2 linked regions of the Nordella sp. HKS 07 genome follow. Each later gene encodes a partner of the first gene's protein in a complex. Links are inferred from orthologs where the notes say so. Each region holds a gene or a part of one and is shown on either strand. Other genes may lie near its edges.

The links.
Region 2: the proteins of accB (region 1) and accD are in contact, whole or in part, in a solved structure (PDB 8UXZ), measured with the Escherichia coli proteins. The link is inferred for Nordella sp. HKS 07 from one-to-one orthologs.

What each region holds. Positions count from the first base shown.
Region 1 is NZ_CP049258.1:5,367,788-5,374,631, forward strand. The notes cover bases 1,131-3,927. They hold accB (acetyl-CoA carboxylase biotin carboxyl carrier protein), read right to left. Parts: upstream 2,883-3,927; coding sequence 2,379-2,882; downstream 1,131-2,378. Other genes in these bases: accC (acetyl-CoA carboxylase biotin carboxylase subunit), read right to left, coding at 1,131-2,370; aroQ (type II 3-dehydroquinate dehydratase), read right to left, coding at 2,891-3,337; G5V57_RS25230 (DsbA family protein), read right to left, coding at 3,456-3,927. Also shown: G5V57_RS25205 (amidase), read left to right, coding at 1-269; aat (leucyl/phenylalanyl-tRNA--protein transferase), read right to left, coding at 374-1,021; more of accC, read right to left, coding at 1,027-1,130; more of G5V57_RS25230, read right to left, coding at 3,928-4,208; G5V57_RS34555 (hypothetical protein), read right to left, coding at 4,270-4,464; G5V57_RS25235 (M48 family metalloprotease), read right to left, coding at 4,382-5,647; G5V57_RS25240 (Rne/Rng family ribonuclease), read right to left, coding at 5,732-6,844. UniProt on the Escherichia coli protein: This protein is a component of the acetyl coenzyme A carboxylase complex; first, biotin carboxylase catalyzes the carboxylation of the carrier protein and then the transcarboxylase transfers the carboxyl group to form malonyl-CoA.
Region 2 is NZ_CP049258.1:2,916,669-2,923,644, forward strand. What follows is about bases 1-2,929. They hold accD (acetyl-CoA carboxylase, carboxyltransferase subunit beta), read right to left. Parts: upstream 1,954-2,929; coding sequence 1,048-1,953; downstream 1-1,047. Other genes in these bases: G5V57_RS13755 (folylpolyglutamate synthase/dihydrofolate synthase family protein), read right to left, coding at 1-1,043; trpA (tryptophan synthase subunit alpha), read right to left, coding at 2,231-2,929. Outside these bases: more of trpA, read right to left, coding at 2,930-3,049; trpB (tryptophan synthase subunit beta), read right to left, coding at 3,046-4,263; G5V57_RS13775 (phosphoribosylanthranilate isomerase), read right to left, coding at 4,328-4,978; pyrF (orotidine-5'-phosphate decarboxylase), read right to left, coding at 4,968-5,678; G5V57_RS13785 (FadR/GntR family transcriptional regulator), read right to left, coding at 5,986-6,669; G5V57_RS13790 (ABC transporter substrate-binding protein), read left to right, coding at 6,867-6,976.

The sequences.
Region 1 (6,844 bases):
GTTTCGACGAGATTCTGGCGCGCGTCGAACTGCTGTCGGAGGGAGATCTCGATCTTGCCGGCGCATCGATCCAGATTCATGTGAATGGCGCGCCGGCGGACATCGTTGCCGAGGATCTCGCCTGGTCAGTGCGTCGGAAAGTGGCTGTTGCGGAACACCAAGCCAGCCACAGCGTCTGGCGTCCGCCCTATGGCTCGATCATCACAGCCGTGATTCGGCTTGCCGACGGTCGCTGCGCCGGCGCCTTTGCCGTTACCGGCGGAATTTAGAGCGCCGGACGCTCACATGGAATCGGTCCGGCGCTCTAACTCTTTGATTTGCGCATCGGATTATCCGAAAACCGCTTCGCGCTTTTCGGTCCGATGCTGTAGCTCTATTTTTCGCCGGCCAGCCGCAGGACGAGTTCGGGATCGCGATCGCCCTGGAATTTGAAGAATTCGGCATCCTGCTCGATGGCGCGCTCAAGCAGCTGGTGGTATTCGGCGCGACTGATGGAGCGGGCGCCCAGGCTTTCGAGATGCGGCGTCGTAAACTGGGCGTCGAGCAGGATGAAACCGCCGGCCCTGAGCCTCGCCACCAGATGGACGAGCGCCACCTTGCTGGCATCGGTCTCGCGCGAGTACATGCTCTCGCCGAAAAACGCGCCACCGATCCTGACCCCGTAGAGTCCGCCGACCAGCTGGTTGCGCTGCCAGCATTCGACCGAATGGCAGCAGCCCATCCTGTAGAGCTGGCCGTAGAGCGACTTGATGCGCTGGTTGATCCAGGTCGTCCTGCGGTCAGGCATCCTCTCGGCGCAAGCCGCCATCACGTCGGTGAAGGCCGTGTCGATGCGTATGTCGAAGCGGCGCTGGCGGATGCGCTTGCGCAGCGAATGCGAGATATGCAGGCCGTTGAGCGGGAATATTCCGCGCTCCTCCGGTTCCACCCAATAGAGTGCATTGTCCTCCGCACTCTCCGCCATCGGAAAAATCCCGGCGGCATAGGCCTTGAGCAGGATTTGCGGCGTGATGGTGGACATATATCTTACGGGTTGTTGATCAGGTACTTCTCAAGCCAGTGGATATCGTAATGACCATCAATGATATCAGGTTCGGCGACGAGTCGCTGGAATAAGGGGATGGTCGTCTCGACCCCTTCGATAACATACTCACTCAGAACCCGGCGCAGCCGCATCAGGCATTCGGTCCGCGACTTCCCGAACACGATGAGCTTACCAATCAGGCTGTCATAATATGGCGGGATGCGATAGCCGGCATAGAGGGCGGAATCGATGCGCACGCCGAGGCCCCCCGGCACATGCACATTCTCGACGCGCCCCGGCGAGGGCGCGAAGGTCTTGGGATTCTCCGCATTGATACGGCATTCGATGGCGTGGCCCGCAAAGGTGATATCGTCCTGCTCATATTTGAGCGGGGCTCCCGCGGCGATACGGATCTGTTCCTGCACGAGATCGAGGCCGGTGAGCATCTCCGTCACCGGATGCTCGACCTGGAGGCGGGTGTTCATCTCGATGAAATAGAATTCGCCATTCTCATATAGGAACTCGACAGTGCCGACGCCCTCGTAGCTGAGCTTCTGCATGGCCTTGGCCACGCGTCCGCCGATCGCCTCGCGCTGCGCCGCGTTGAGGGCGGGGGAATGAGCCTCCTCCCAAACCTTCTGGTGGCGCCGCTGCAGCGAGCAGTCGCGCTCGCCCAGATGCACCGCGCGGCCCTGACCGTCGCCCAACACCTGGATCTCGATATGGCGCGGCTTCTCGAGGTACTTCTCGAGATAAACATCGCCATTGCCGAAGGCGGCCTTGGCTTCCGTCTGCGCCGTCTGGATGGCGTTCTCGAGCTCGGTTTCGCTGCGCGCCACTTTCATGCCGCGCCCGCCGCCCCCGGCCGTCGCCTTGATCAGCACCGGATATCCGATATCCCGGGCGACGCGCCGGGCTTCGCCGATATCGCTGATGCCGCCTTCCGATCCCGGCACCACCGGGATGCCAAGCTCCTTGGCCGTTCGCTTGGCTTCGATCTTGTCGCCCATGGTTCGGATGTGAGCCGAGGAGGGGCCGATGAACTTGATATTGTGCTCTTCGAGGATCTCGGCGAAGCGCGCGTTCTCGGAAAGGAAGCCGTAGCCCGGATGGACGGCCTCGGCGCCGGTGATCTCGCAGGCCGCCACGATGGCGGGAATGTTCAGGTAGCTGTCGCGCGCCGGCGGCGGGCCTATGCAGACGCTTTCGTCGGCGAGCCTTACATGCATCGCCTCCTCGTCGGCCGTCGAATGCACGGCGACGGTATGGATACCAAGCTCGCGACAGGCGCGCATAACGCGAAGGGCGATCTCGCCGCGATTGGCAATGAGGATCTTGTCGAACATCGCTCGCTCTACTCGATCAACACAAGGGCTTCGCCATATTCGACCGGACTGCCGTTCTGGACGTAGATCTGGGTGATCTTGCCGGCCCGGGGCGCGGGAATCTGGTTCATCGTCTTCATGGCCTCGATGATGAGGAGTGTCTGGCCCGCTTTGACCTCGGTGCCGACCTCGACGAAATTCGGTGCCCCCGGCTGCGCGGCCCGGTAGACGGTGCCGACCATAGGCGACTTGACCGCGTCGGCCGGAATAACCGCTGCGGCGGGAGCCGCCGCGACGGCCGGTGCCGCCGCGACCGCTGCCACCGGTGCCGCATGGGCCGGGGCGGGGGCCGCCGCATAAACGGTTCCGCCGCGCGAGACCCGGACGCGCACGCCGCGCTGCTCCAGCTCGATCTCCGATAGCCCGGTCTCGTTGAGCAGGTCGGCGAGGTTGCGGATCAGCGCGAGCTCGCCCGTTTCGGCCCCCGGTTGGGGCTTGGACTTGACGGGCGGTGCTTTCTTCTTCGAGGGCATGGTGTGTCTTACCCCTTCTTGACTGTCAGGATTTTGTGGATTGCGTCGAGAGCGAGCTCATAGCCATGCCCGCCGAAGCCGCATAGCACGCCATCGGCGATCGGTGAAACATAGCTGTGATGCCGGAACGGCTCGCGCTTGTAGATATTGCTGAGATGGACCTCGATGAGCGGCAGCTGCGCGATGCGCAGCGCGTCATGGATGGCAACCGACGTGTGCGTATAGGCGCCGGCATTGAGGATGATGCCGCTCGCAGCGCTGCGCGCCTCCTGGATCCAGGAAACGATCTCGCCCTCGTGGTTGCTCTGGCGGCAGGAAATGTCCAGCCCGAGGGTCTTGGCCTTGCGCTGGCACCGTTCCTCAAGTCCGGCCAGCGTTTCATGGCCGTAAACGTCGGGTTCGCGCAACCCGAGCATGTTCAGGTTGGGCCCGTTAATGACAAGGACTGGTTTCATTACAGCGCTTATAGGCGGTCAGGCGTGCTTCGTGAAGGCTACAGCATCGGTTCGCCGGCCGTGAAAACGACCTGCGGGCGATCTGATGCGGAAATCAACGCGATAGCGCGCCCACCCCTCAGCAAAGCTTGCATCCGCCGTTGTCGCGGACTTGCTTGACCACCGAGGCGAGGGCTTCATAGCCGACCGCCCCCGGGATGACGGTTTCATCAATGATGAAGGCGGGGGTGCCCTGGATATTGAGGGTATCGGCCAGTTGCATATTGCGGGCGATGACCTGGTTGACCTCGTCGGCCGCCATGTCGGCCTTGAGCTTTTTCACATCGAGGCCGGTCGCCTTGGCGATCTGGTCAGCGACTGATTCGTCGATCCGACCCTCATGCGCCATCATCGCCATGTGATATTCCCAGTATTTCCCCTGCTTGCGCGAGGCGAGCGCGGCGCGCGCCGCATAGACCGAGCCCGGGCCGAGAATGGGGAATTCCTTCATCACCAGCTTGAGGTCCTTGTCGTTCTCGATCATCTTCATGACATCCGGGAACGCCCTTTTGCAGTATCCGCAATTATAGTCGAAGAACTCGACCACGGTGACCTTGCCATTGGGATTGCCGCCGATCAGATCGTCCTTGCTGCGGAAAATCTCCGGGGACATGGCTTTCAGCGAATCGGTACGGGCCGCGTTCTCGGCTTCCTGCTGCTTGCGCTCGAGCTCCTGCATGGCATCGCGCACCACTTCCGGATTCTCCATCAGATACTGACGGACTATGTCGCCGAGCTCCTTCTTCTGAACATCGTTGAACTCCGCCGCCTGGGCGGGGAGAACGAAAAGGGCGATCATAGCGATCAGGATGGCACGGATGGTCATAAGCATGAGAGTTCCTTAACGGGATAGGCAAGCGCGGCACAATGCGCTCATTCAGGGAGCCGGTCTACTAGTCGTCGCTCCGATTCACGAAGTTCAATATGTCGTTAGCGCGCAGCCAGTCGGGCGAGCCGCGCTTCAGGGTCGCCATGGCGATCTTGGCCTTCTCGGTGGCGAGTTCCTTATCGCCCCGGTAATAGGCGAATTCGGCGGTGGCGAGATCGGCGCGCGGAATGTCGCCCAATATGCCATAGGACATGGCCATGAACTGATAGAGGCTTGCCGTGTCGTCCTCTGTCTTGCGCGCAAGCTTGAGCTCGGTCAGGGCGGCTTGGGCATTTGGCTTGCTTTCGGTGCCGAGCAGGGCCTGCGCCAGCATGATGCGGATGAGCCCGCTGTTGGGCAGCATTTTCACGGCCTGGCGCAGGGGGGGCGATGGCCTCCGCCGGCTGGCCTCCTTCGAGCAGCGCCTGGCCCTTCAATTCATAGAAATAGGGATCGCTCGGCAAGTCGCGGATGAGCGTGTCGATCACTTTGACGGCGTTGCGCGTATCGCCGCTGCGGAACATCGCGATCGAGCGCGCATAGCGGGCAGGAAGGCTCGTATCAGATGTGGGATAGCGCTGGAAGACGATCTGCGCCGGCTGCAGGAAGCCGGTGAGCTTCGCCTGCATCAGCTTGTGCCGCAGCATGATCTCAGGCTTGTCCGGCGTGTTGAAGTATTTGCTCGCCTTCGCCGCTACTTCGAGATTGCGTATGCGGTCGAGCGGCATGGGATGCGACAGCACATAGGGATCGACATTCTGCAACGACGCCATTGCTTGGTTGGCGAGCTTCTGAAACAGGGTCAGCATGCCCTTGCCCGACTGACCCGTCGCGGTCAGGTACTTGATGGCCGCCTGGTCGGCCGAAGCTTCCATGGCGCGCGCGTAGCTCAACACCATGCGCTGGGCGAGGCCTTGCGAGCCCATCATGATGCCGCCGCCCGCTTGCGCCAACTCACCTTCGCCCGCCGCCGCGCCGCCGGCGACCGCCGCCACGCCGAGCAGCATGCCGATAATGACGGCCGTGCTCTTGCGGTCGATCTCGTTCTGCATGCGGGCGAGATGGCCGCCGGCGATATGGCCGGTCTCGTGGGCCAGAACGCCGATCACCTCATTGGGAGTCTTGGCCTGGGTCAGAAGCCCGGTATGAATGAATATGCGCTGGCCGCCGGCCACGAAGGCGTTAATGCGCGGGTCGTTGATGATGTAGACATGCACCGAGCCCGGATTCAGTCCCGCCGCCTGGAAAATCGGCTTGGTGTAGAGCCGCATCAGGCTCTCGATCTCAGCGTCGCGGATGAGAGAGGGGCCCTTCCGTTTACTTTGCGCGAATGCGGGCGGCGCCAGCGTCGCGACCGCGACGCTGATTGCACACAGGACAGCAATGATGCGGCGCGCAGCCATCGCTCCTCCGATTGAAGCGCAGTTCAAAGCATCTCTCGGCAGCAAATGAGGCGAGTTTGAGGCTTGCCTCACCTTGCCTGCGAGCTATCCCCGCTTGCTCCACCAGCCTGGCTTGGCCTGCGCCGGACGCTCCGAGACGGTGGGAGCGGGCGGCTGCCATTTCGGCGGCTGATAGGCCTCTACCGGAGCGGGCGCGGGCTCGGCCTTGGGTGTTTCGACCGGCTTCGACGCCGGGGGCGCCTCGAAACGGGGCTCATGGCGTTCCTCGCGCGGCGGAGCGGCGTCATGGCCGCCCGGCGCCTCGTGTCGGCTCTGCGCATGCTCGGCAGGAGCATCGCCATGGCCGTTGCGTTCGCCGCGGTCGCGGTTCCTCCGCCCACGGCCCCATCTGTCACGCCGGCCGCGATTGCGCTCGCCGCGGCCTTCCTGATCACCACGCCCCTCGCGCGTCTCCTGAATGCCCTGTTCGACGGTCTCGCTTTCGGGTGCCGGCTCATCGTCACCTGGCTCGAAAGACGCTTGTGGTTCGAGGCTCGGCTGGTCGCCCATGCCCGGAATCTCGTCGTGCTCGCCGCCATTGCCGTTGAAGGCCTGATCGCGCTCCTGGCCACGGCGTCCACCGCGGCGGCCACGCCGCCGACGCCGGCGGCGCGAACTGTCGCCGTTGCCGTTGTGATCGCCTTGTTCGGCGCGCTCGGCCTGGCTTTCGCTTTCTCTCTCTTCTTCTTCCTCAGCCTCGGGCATTGCCTCGGCTTCGGGTTCCTCTTCCCGCTCCTGGAAGGCAGTGTCGATCTTGACCGGCGGCGCAGCGGTCTTGCGCTGCGGAACGCTGCGCTCGCCGGCACGTTCGATCAGAACCTGCGAGCCCTTCACGTCGTCGCTCGGCACGATGAAGATCGAAATGCCATAGGTGGCTTCTAGATCGAGCAGATGGTTGCGCTTCTCGTTCAGCACATAAGCGGCCACGTCGCGGTGGCATTTGACAGTGAGATTCTCGGCCTTGCGGCCGATGAGATGTTCCTCGATGGCGCGCATGATCGAGAGCGCGCAGGAGGACACGGAGCGCACGATACCGCGGCCTTCGCAATGCGGGCAGGTGCGGGTCGAGCCTTCGAGGAGGCTCGGCCGCAGGCGCTGGCGCGACATTTCGAGCAGGCCGAAATGGCTGATACGACCAACCTGGATGCGGGCGCGGTC
Region 2 (6,976 bases), 2.5 Mb from region 1 along the record:
TTGAGCATGCCCCAGATGAGCACGAGAGGGCGCGACACGCGCTCATTGAGCTCGCTGAAGGCGCGCGCCAGAGCGCGTCCGGCTGAAGGGTTGTGTCCGCCATCGAGCCAGAGCTCTGATTCCTTCGGGATCAGGGACCAGAGCTCGCCAGGCCCGAGCCTTTGCATGCGCGCCGGCCAGGAGGCCGTCTTCAATCCCTGCGCGATATGGCTTTCGCCGATACGCGCATCGTCAAGGCTGCGCAAGGCAGCGATGGCGGTGCCGGCATTGTCGATCTGATGGCGGCCCGGCAATTGCGGCAGCGGCAGATCGAGAAGCCCGCTCTCGTCCTGATAGACAAGCCGGCCATGCTGCTCATAGACCTGCCAGTCCTGATTGGCGATGAGGAGAGGCGCCCCGACTTGCGCGGCGCAGTATTCGATCTCGTCGCGCGCCTCGTCGGGCTGGGGAGCGATGACCGCTGCCACGTCGCGCTTCAAGATGCCGGCCTTCTCGCGCGCGATCTCGGTCAGGGTGTTGCCGAGAAATTGCTGATGGTCGTAGTCGATCGTGGTGATGATGCTGATCGCCGGCTTGGCGATCACATTGGTGGCGTCGAGCCTTCCGCCGAGGCCAACTTCCAGCACCAGATAGTCGGCCGGATGGCGCGCGAAAGCGAGAAAGGCCGCCGCCGTGGTGATCTCGAAGAAGGTGATCGGTTCGCCGCCATTCGCCGCTTCGCATTCCTCGAGCAGCGTATTGAGCGCTGATTCCGAGATGAGATCGCCGCCGCCCGTCTTGCCGAGCCTTATACGCTCGTGGAATTTGACCAGATGCGGCGAGGTGTAACAATGGACGGCAAGCCCCGCCGCTTCCATGGCCGAGCGCAGATAGGTGACGGTCGAGCCTTTGCCGTTGGTGCCGGCGACATGCAGCACCGGCGGCAGCTTCTCCTGCGGATCGCCGAGCCGCGCCAGGATCCGCCACATGCGCTCGAGGCTGAGATCGATGATCTTCGGGTGAAGCGAGAGCAGCCGCTTCAGGATGGCATCGCTGACGGCCATGGGATCAGCTGTCGGCCGGAACCAGCGCCGTCTCTTCGCTGCTGTTCTTGAGAATGGGCGGCGCCTTGGCGAGCAGGCGCACCACGCGGCTCACCGTCTCGCGCATCTGATGGCGATGGATCACCATGTCCACCATGCCGTGTTCCTCCAGATATTCGGCGCGCTGGAAGCCTTCCGGCAGCTTCTCGCGGATCGTCTGCTCGATCACTCGGGGACCCGCGAAGCCGATCAGCGCGCCCGGCTCGGCGATATGCACATCGCCCAGCATCGCATAGGAGGCGGTGACGCCGCCGGTCGTCGGATTGGTCAGCACCACCACATAGGGCAGCTTGGACTCGCGCAATTCGCGCACCGCGATGGTCGTGCGCGGCAACTGCATGAGCGAGAGGATGCCCTCCTGCATGCGCGCACCGCCGGAAGAGGCGAAGAGCACATAGGGCACTTTGCGATCGACCGCGGCGCGCATCGAGGTGATGAGGCCTTCGCCGGCCGTCATGCCGAGCGAGCCGCCCATGAAGGAGAAATCCTGGACGGTGATGACGAGGGAAAGCCCGTCGAGCGTGCCGACGCCGGCGAGGATCGCGTCCTCCGCCCCGGTCTTCTGCTTGGCTTCCTTGAGGCGGTCGGTATAGCGCCGTTCGTCGCGGAATTTGAGCGGATCGATCGCCGCCTGCGGCAGCGCGATCGTCTCATAGGTGCCACCGTCGAACATCGATTTGAGGCGCACATCGGGTGCCATGCGCATGTGATAGCCCGAGCCCGGAATGACGAACTGGTTGTGCTCGAGGTCGCGGTAGAACACCATCTGCCCGGTTTCCGGGCATTTGACCCACATATTCTCCGGCGTCTCGCGCTTCGAGCCGAGCAGGCCGCGGATCTTGGGACGGACGAAGTTCTTGATCCAGTTCATCGGTGGGTACTCGCTGCTACGCCCTCGCCCCGCGGGGCAGGGCGATCACACATCAATTTTTCCAGATTGGCGAGCCTTGTCCAATTTTCCCCCTCTCCCGCTTGCGGGAGAGGGTGCCCGACAGGGCGGGTGAGGGTGTTGGCTCCAATGTCGAATTCTCTGTCAGGCTCTGCGTCGCGTCGCAGAGACACCCTCATCCGGCGCTTCGCGCCACCTTCTCCCGCAAGCGGGAGAAGGGGAATGAGGGGGGACGCATCGCGATTGTCGAGCCGTGTAATCATGACCGCACGCCTTGGGCGATCTCGCTCACCAGCCGGTGCACGGCGGGCGCGGTATCGGCTGTCGCCTGGCCCGAGGGACCAAGGCTCGCTTTCACGGCATTGACGAGGGCCGAGCCCACCACGACGCCGTCGGCGCTCCTGGCGATGCTGCGCGCCTGTTCCGCCGTCCGGACACCGAAGCCGACGGCGATCGGCAGCTTGGTGTGGCCCTTGAGACGGGTGACATTCCGCTCGACGCTCTTGAGGTCGGGCGCCTTGGTGCCGGTGATGCCGAGCACCGAGACATAATAGACGAAGCCCGACGTGTTCCTGAGCACCGTGGGCGCCCGCTTGTCGTCGGTCGTCGGCGTGGCGAGGCGGATGAAATTGAGCCCGGCCTTGATCGCCGGCAGGCACAGTTCCTCGTCCTCCTCAGGCGGAAGGTCGACGATGATGAGCCCGTCGACGCCCGCCGCTTTCGCCTCCTTGAGGAAGCGCTCGACGCCATAGATGTAGATCGGATTGTAATAGCCCATGAGGACGACAGGCGTCGCGTCGTCGTCCTTGCGGAAGTCGCGCACCAGAGCGAGCGTCTTGACCAGCGTCTGGCCGGATTTGAGGGCACGCAGGCCCGCTTCCTGGATCGCCGGGCCGTCCGCCATCGGATCGGTGAAGGGCATGCCGAATTCGATGATGTCGGCGCCGGCCTTGGGCAGGCCCTTGATGATCGCGAGCGAGGTCGCGTAATCGGGATCGCCCGCCGTCAGAAAGGTGACAAGCGCGGCTCGGCCTTCCTTCTTGAGGTCGGCGAAACGTTGGTCGATGCGCGTCGTCACAATTTCACCCCGAGATGATCGGCGACTGTGAAGATGTCCTTGTCGCCGCGCCCTGACATGCAGATGACCATCAGATGGTCCTTGGGCTTGCTCGGCGCAAGCTTCATCGCATGAGCCAACGCATGCGAGGGCTCGAGCGCCGGAATGATGCCTTCGAGCCTGCAGCAGAGCTGGAACGCCTCGAGCGCCTCCTGGTCGGTCGCCGAGACATAGCTGACGCGCTTGGTGTCGTTGAGCCAGGCATGCTCGGGCCCGATGCCTGGATAATCGAGGCCGGCCGAGATCGAATGCGCCTCGGTGATCTGCCCGTCATCGTCCATGAGGATATAGGTGCGGTTGCCATGCAGCACGCCGGGCCGGCCGCCGGTGATCGAGGCGGCATGCTTGCCGCTGTGAACGCCGCTGCCCGCCGCTTCGACGCCGTAGATCTCGACGCTTGTATCGTCGAGGAAGGGATGGAACAGGCCCATGGCATTGGAGCCGCCGCCGATCGCGGCGATGAGCGAATCGGGCAGGCGGCCTTCGTGCCGCAGCATCTGCTTCTTCGTCTCATTGCCGATGACGCATTGGAAGTCGCGCACCATTTCGGGATAGGGATGCGGGCCCGCCACCGTGCCGATGCAGTAGAAGGTGTCCTCGACATTGGCGACCCAGTCGCGGAGCGCCTCGTTGAGCGCGTCCTTCAGCGTGCGCGAGCCCGAAAGGGCCGGCACCACTTCGGCGCCGAGAAGCTTCATGCGGAACACATTGGGCATCTGCCGCTCGATATCGACCTCGCCCATATAGACGATGCATTTGAGCCCGAAGCGGGCGCAGGCGGTCGCGGTGGCGACGCCATGCTGGCCGGCGCCGGTCTCCGCGATGATGCGGGTCTTGCCCATGCGGCGCGCCAGCAGGATCTGGCCCATCACATTGTTGATCTTATGCGCGCCGGTGTGGTTGAGCTCCTCGCGCTTGAAATAGATCTTGGCGCCGCCCAGATGCTCGGTCAGCCTTTCGGCGAAATAGAGCGGGCTCGGCCGGCCGACATAATGCTCGAGGAACCCATCGAGCTCGGCCTGGAAGGCGGGATCGGCCTTGGCCTCCTCATAGGCCTTCTCGAGGTCGAGAATGAGCGGCATGAGGGTCTCGGCGACAAAACGGCCGCCATAGATGCCGAACAGCCCCTTTTCATCGGGACCGGTGCGGTAGGAATTGGGCGCGATCTGGTTCATGGCGGCTTTCTATAGCATCAGGCCGAAAAACAGGAACCGCTTTTCGGACAATCTGAGGGGCTAATCAAGGCGCCGCCTTGGCCGCCGCGACGAATTCCCGAATGAGATTTATGTCTTTGATTCCAGGTGATTTTTCGACGCCTGACGAAACGTCGACAATGCCGGCACCGGTCGCCTCGATGGCTCTCGCGACATTGTCGGGATCGAGCCCCCCGGAGAGGATGAATGAGGAGGGCGCCCCTCCCGAACCGACGAGCGTCCAGTCGAAGGCGATGCCGTTGCCGCCGGGGAGGGCGCCCGCGAGTGTCTCCGGCGCCTTTGCGTCAAAGAGGATGAGGGCGGCCACCGATTCATAGGCCTTGGCCCGGACGACGTCTGCGTCCGTCCTGACTTTGATCGCCTTGATTACCGGTTTGCCGCTCAGGCGGCTGATCTCGGCGATGCGCGCGGGCGTCTCGGCACCGTGCGCCTGGAAGAAATCGGGCGCCACTTCGCCGGTTATCTCGTCGATGAGCGTGTCGTCGGCATCGACAATGAGCGCCACGATCTTCGCTTTGCCGCGCGCGATCCGGGCCAAAGCCTTTGCCGTGGCGACCGAGACATTGCGTGGGCTCTTTGGATAGAAAACGAAGCCGATCAGATCAGCGCCAGAGGCGAGCGCGGCCTCGACCGTCTCGGGCGTCGACAGGCCGCAGATCTTGACGTTAGTGGGCATGACTCGCCTCGAGGCTGCGGGCGATGTCGCGTGCCGCTGCCGCAGGATCGCTGGCCCCCGTGATCGGCCGGCCGATCACCAATATATCGGCCCCTTCATCGAGCGCTGCGCGTGGCGTCGCGACGCGCTTCTGGTCCTGGACCGCAGCATCGGCCGGGCGGATGCCGGGCACCACGGTGATGAAATCGGGCGCCGTCGCCGTCTTGACGGCGCGCACATCGGGGGCGCTGCATACGACGCCATCGAGCCCGCATTGGCGCGCCAGCACAGCCAGGGCCGCAGCATGCTCGCGCCCGGTAAGCTCGCGGGCGAAGCCCGCCTGATGGATATCGGCATCGGCAAGGCTGGTCAGGATGGTGACGCCGATCAACAAAGCGCGGCCGTCGACGGCGTCGGCGGCGGCACGCATCATGTCGGCGCCGCCCGTCGCATGGATATTGACGATCGCCGGCTTGGGATCGAGGCGCATCAGCGAGCGCAAGCCCGAGGCGACAGTGTTGGGAATGTCGTGCAGCTTGAGATCGAGGAAGATCGGCAGACCTTCCTTCGCCACCGTCTCATAGCCCTTCGGGCCATGGGCGTAGAAGAACTCCATGCCGAGCTTGGCATAGCCGGCATGCGGCTTGACGAGGCGGGCGAGCTCCTGGGCGCGCGCCACGTCCGGCGTGTCGAGGGCGACGCAGATGGGGTTCTTGATCATGGCGAAGGCCCCTTACCGCGAAATGGGACAGGGTGCAAATCACCCTCGCCCCGCGGGAGCGGGGAGAGGGAGGGACCCATTGCGCAGCAATGGGAGGGTGAGGGGCAACCGGTCTCTTTGGGCGACGATGGCGAACAAGCACGAACGCTACAGCGACGAAGAAGAGGTAACAGGGATGCCCCTCACCTTCCCAACGCTGGCGCGTTGGGCCCCTTCCTCTCCCCGCTCCGCGGGCGAGAGGATTTTACGCAGCCTTTGCGCTAAAAGAGCTTATGCTCCGCGCGATGAGCGCTGCTGGGGGCGTCCGCTACTCCGCCGCCTGGCGCAGGCGCAGCAGATTTATCTCGACGGAATGGAGATGCCGGTCCATGGCGGACGCGGCGGCATCGAGATCACGCTCGCCAATGGCGTCGACCAGGGCGTCGTGCTCGGCGAAACTGTGATGGTCGGCGGGCGGCCTCAGGCTGTTGCTGCGCAGCCGGCCCCAGACGACGGTGCGGCGGACCGCGTTCAGCGTGTCGAACAGGGCGACGAGAACGCTGTTATGCGTTGCTTCGGCGAGCAGCCGGTGCAGGCGGTTATCGCAATTCTCATATTGCCGCCATGTCGCGGCGAGGCGCGACGCCGTCAGGCACTGGCGCATCTCGGCGATGTCGGCGGACGTCGCATGAAGCGCCGCCTCGCGGGCGAGGATGGGCTCGAAAGCGCGCCGCGCCTGCATGACCTCGCGCGGATTGCTGCCGGCGGCGATGTCGGCGACGCTCTTGAATTCATCAACAGGGCGCGATCCGATGAAGGTGCCCTTACCGACATGGCGCCAGAGTTCCCCATTGCCCTCGAGCACGGCCAACGCCTTGCGCAACTCGCCGCGCGAGACACCCAGGAGGTCGCACAATTCGCGCTCCGGCGGCAGTTGCGCATTCGCCGGCAGATCGAGCTGGGCGAGATAGGCCCGAAGTTGTGTCAGCGCGCCGCCAACCTCATCGCTCATGTTCAAGGTGTCCCAAGCCCGTGGATATATTTGCCGGCAAGCGCATAGAGCCTCAACCTATGGACATCAATATCTATACCAATTTACATATCTTGCCAAACCAATCAAGAATTGGTTAGATGGTGAGGGGGGCCCAGACGCTGAAAGCGCAAGGAGGCTCCTTGAGATTGCTTGAGGAAGCACACGGGAGGACGTCAATGAATCCAGTTCCGAAATTCCTGTCCGGCCTCGCCGCGGCGGGGCTTATGCTCAGCCTGGCCACGGCCGCAGCGGCCGCGGAGAAGGTTCGCGTCGCGCTTGGCGATGT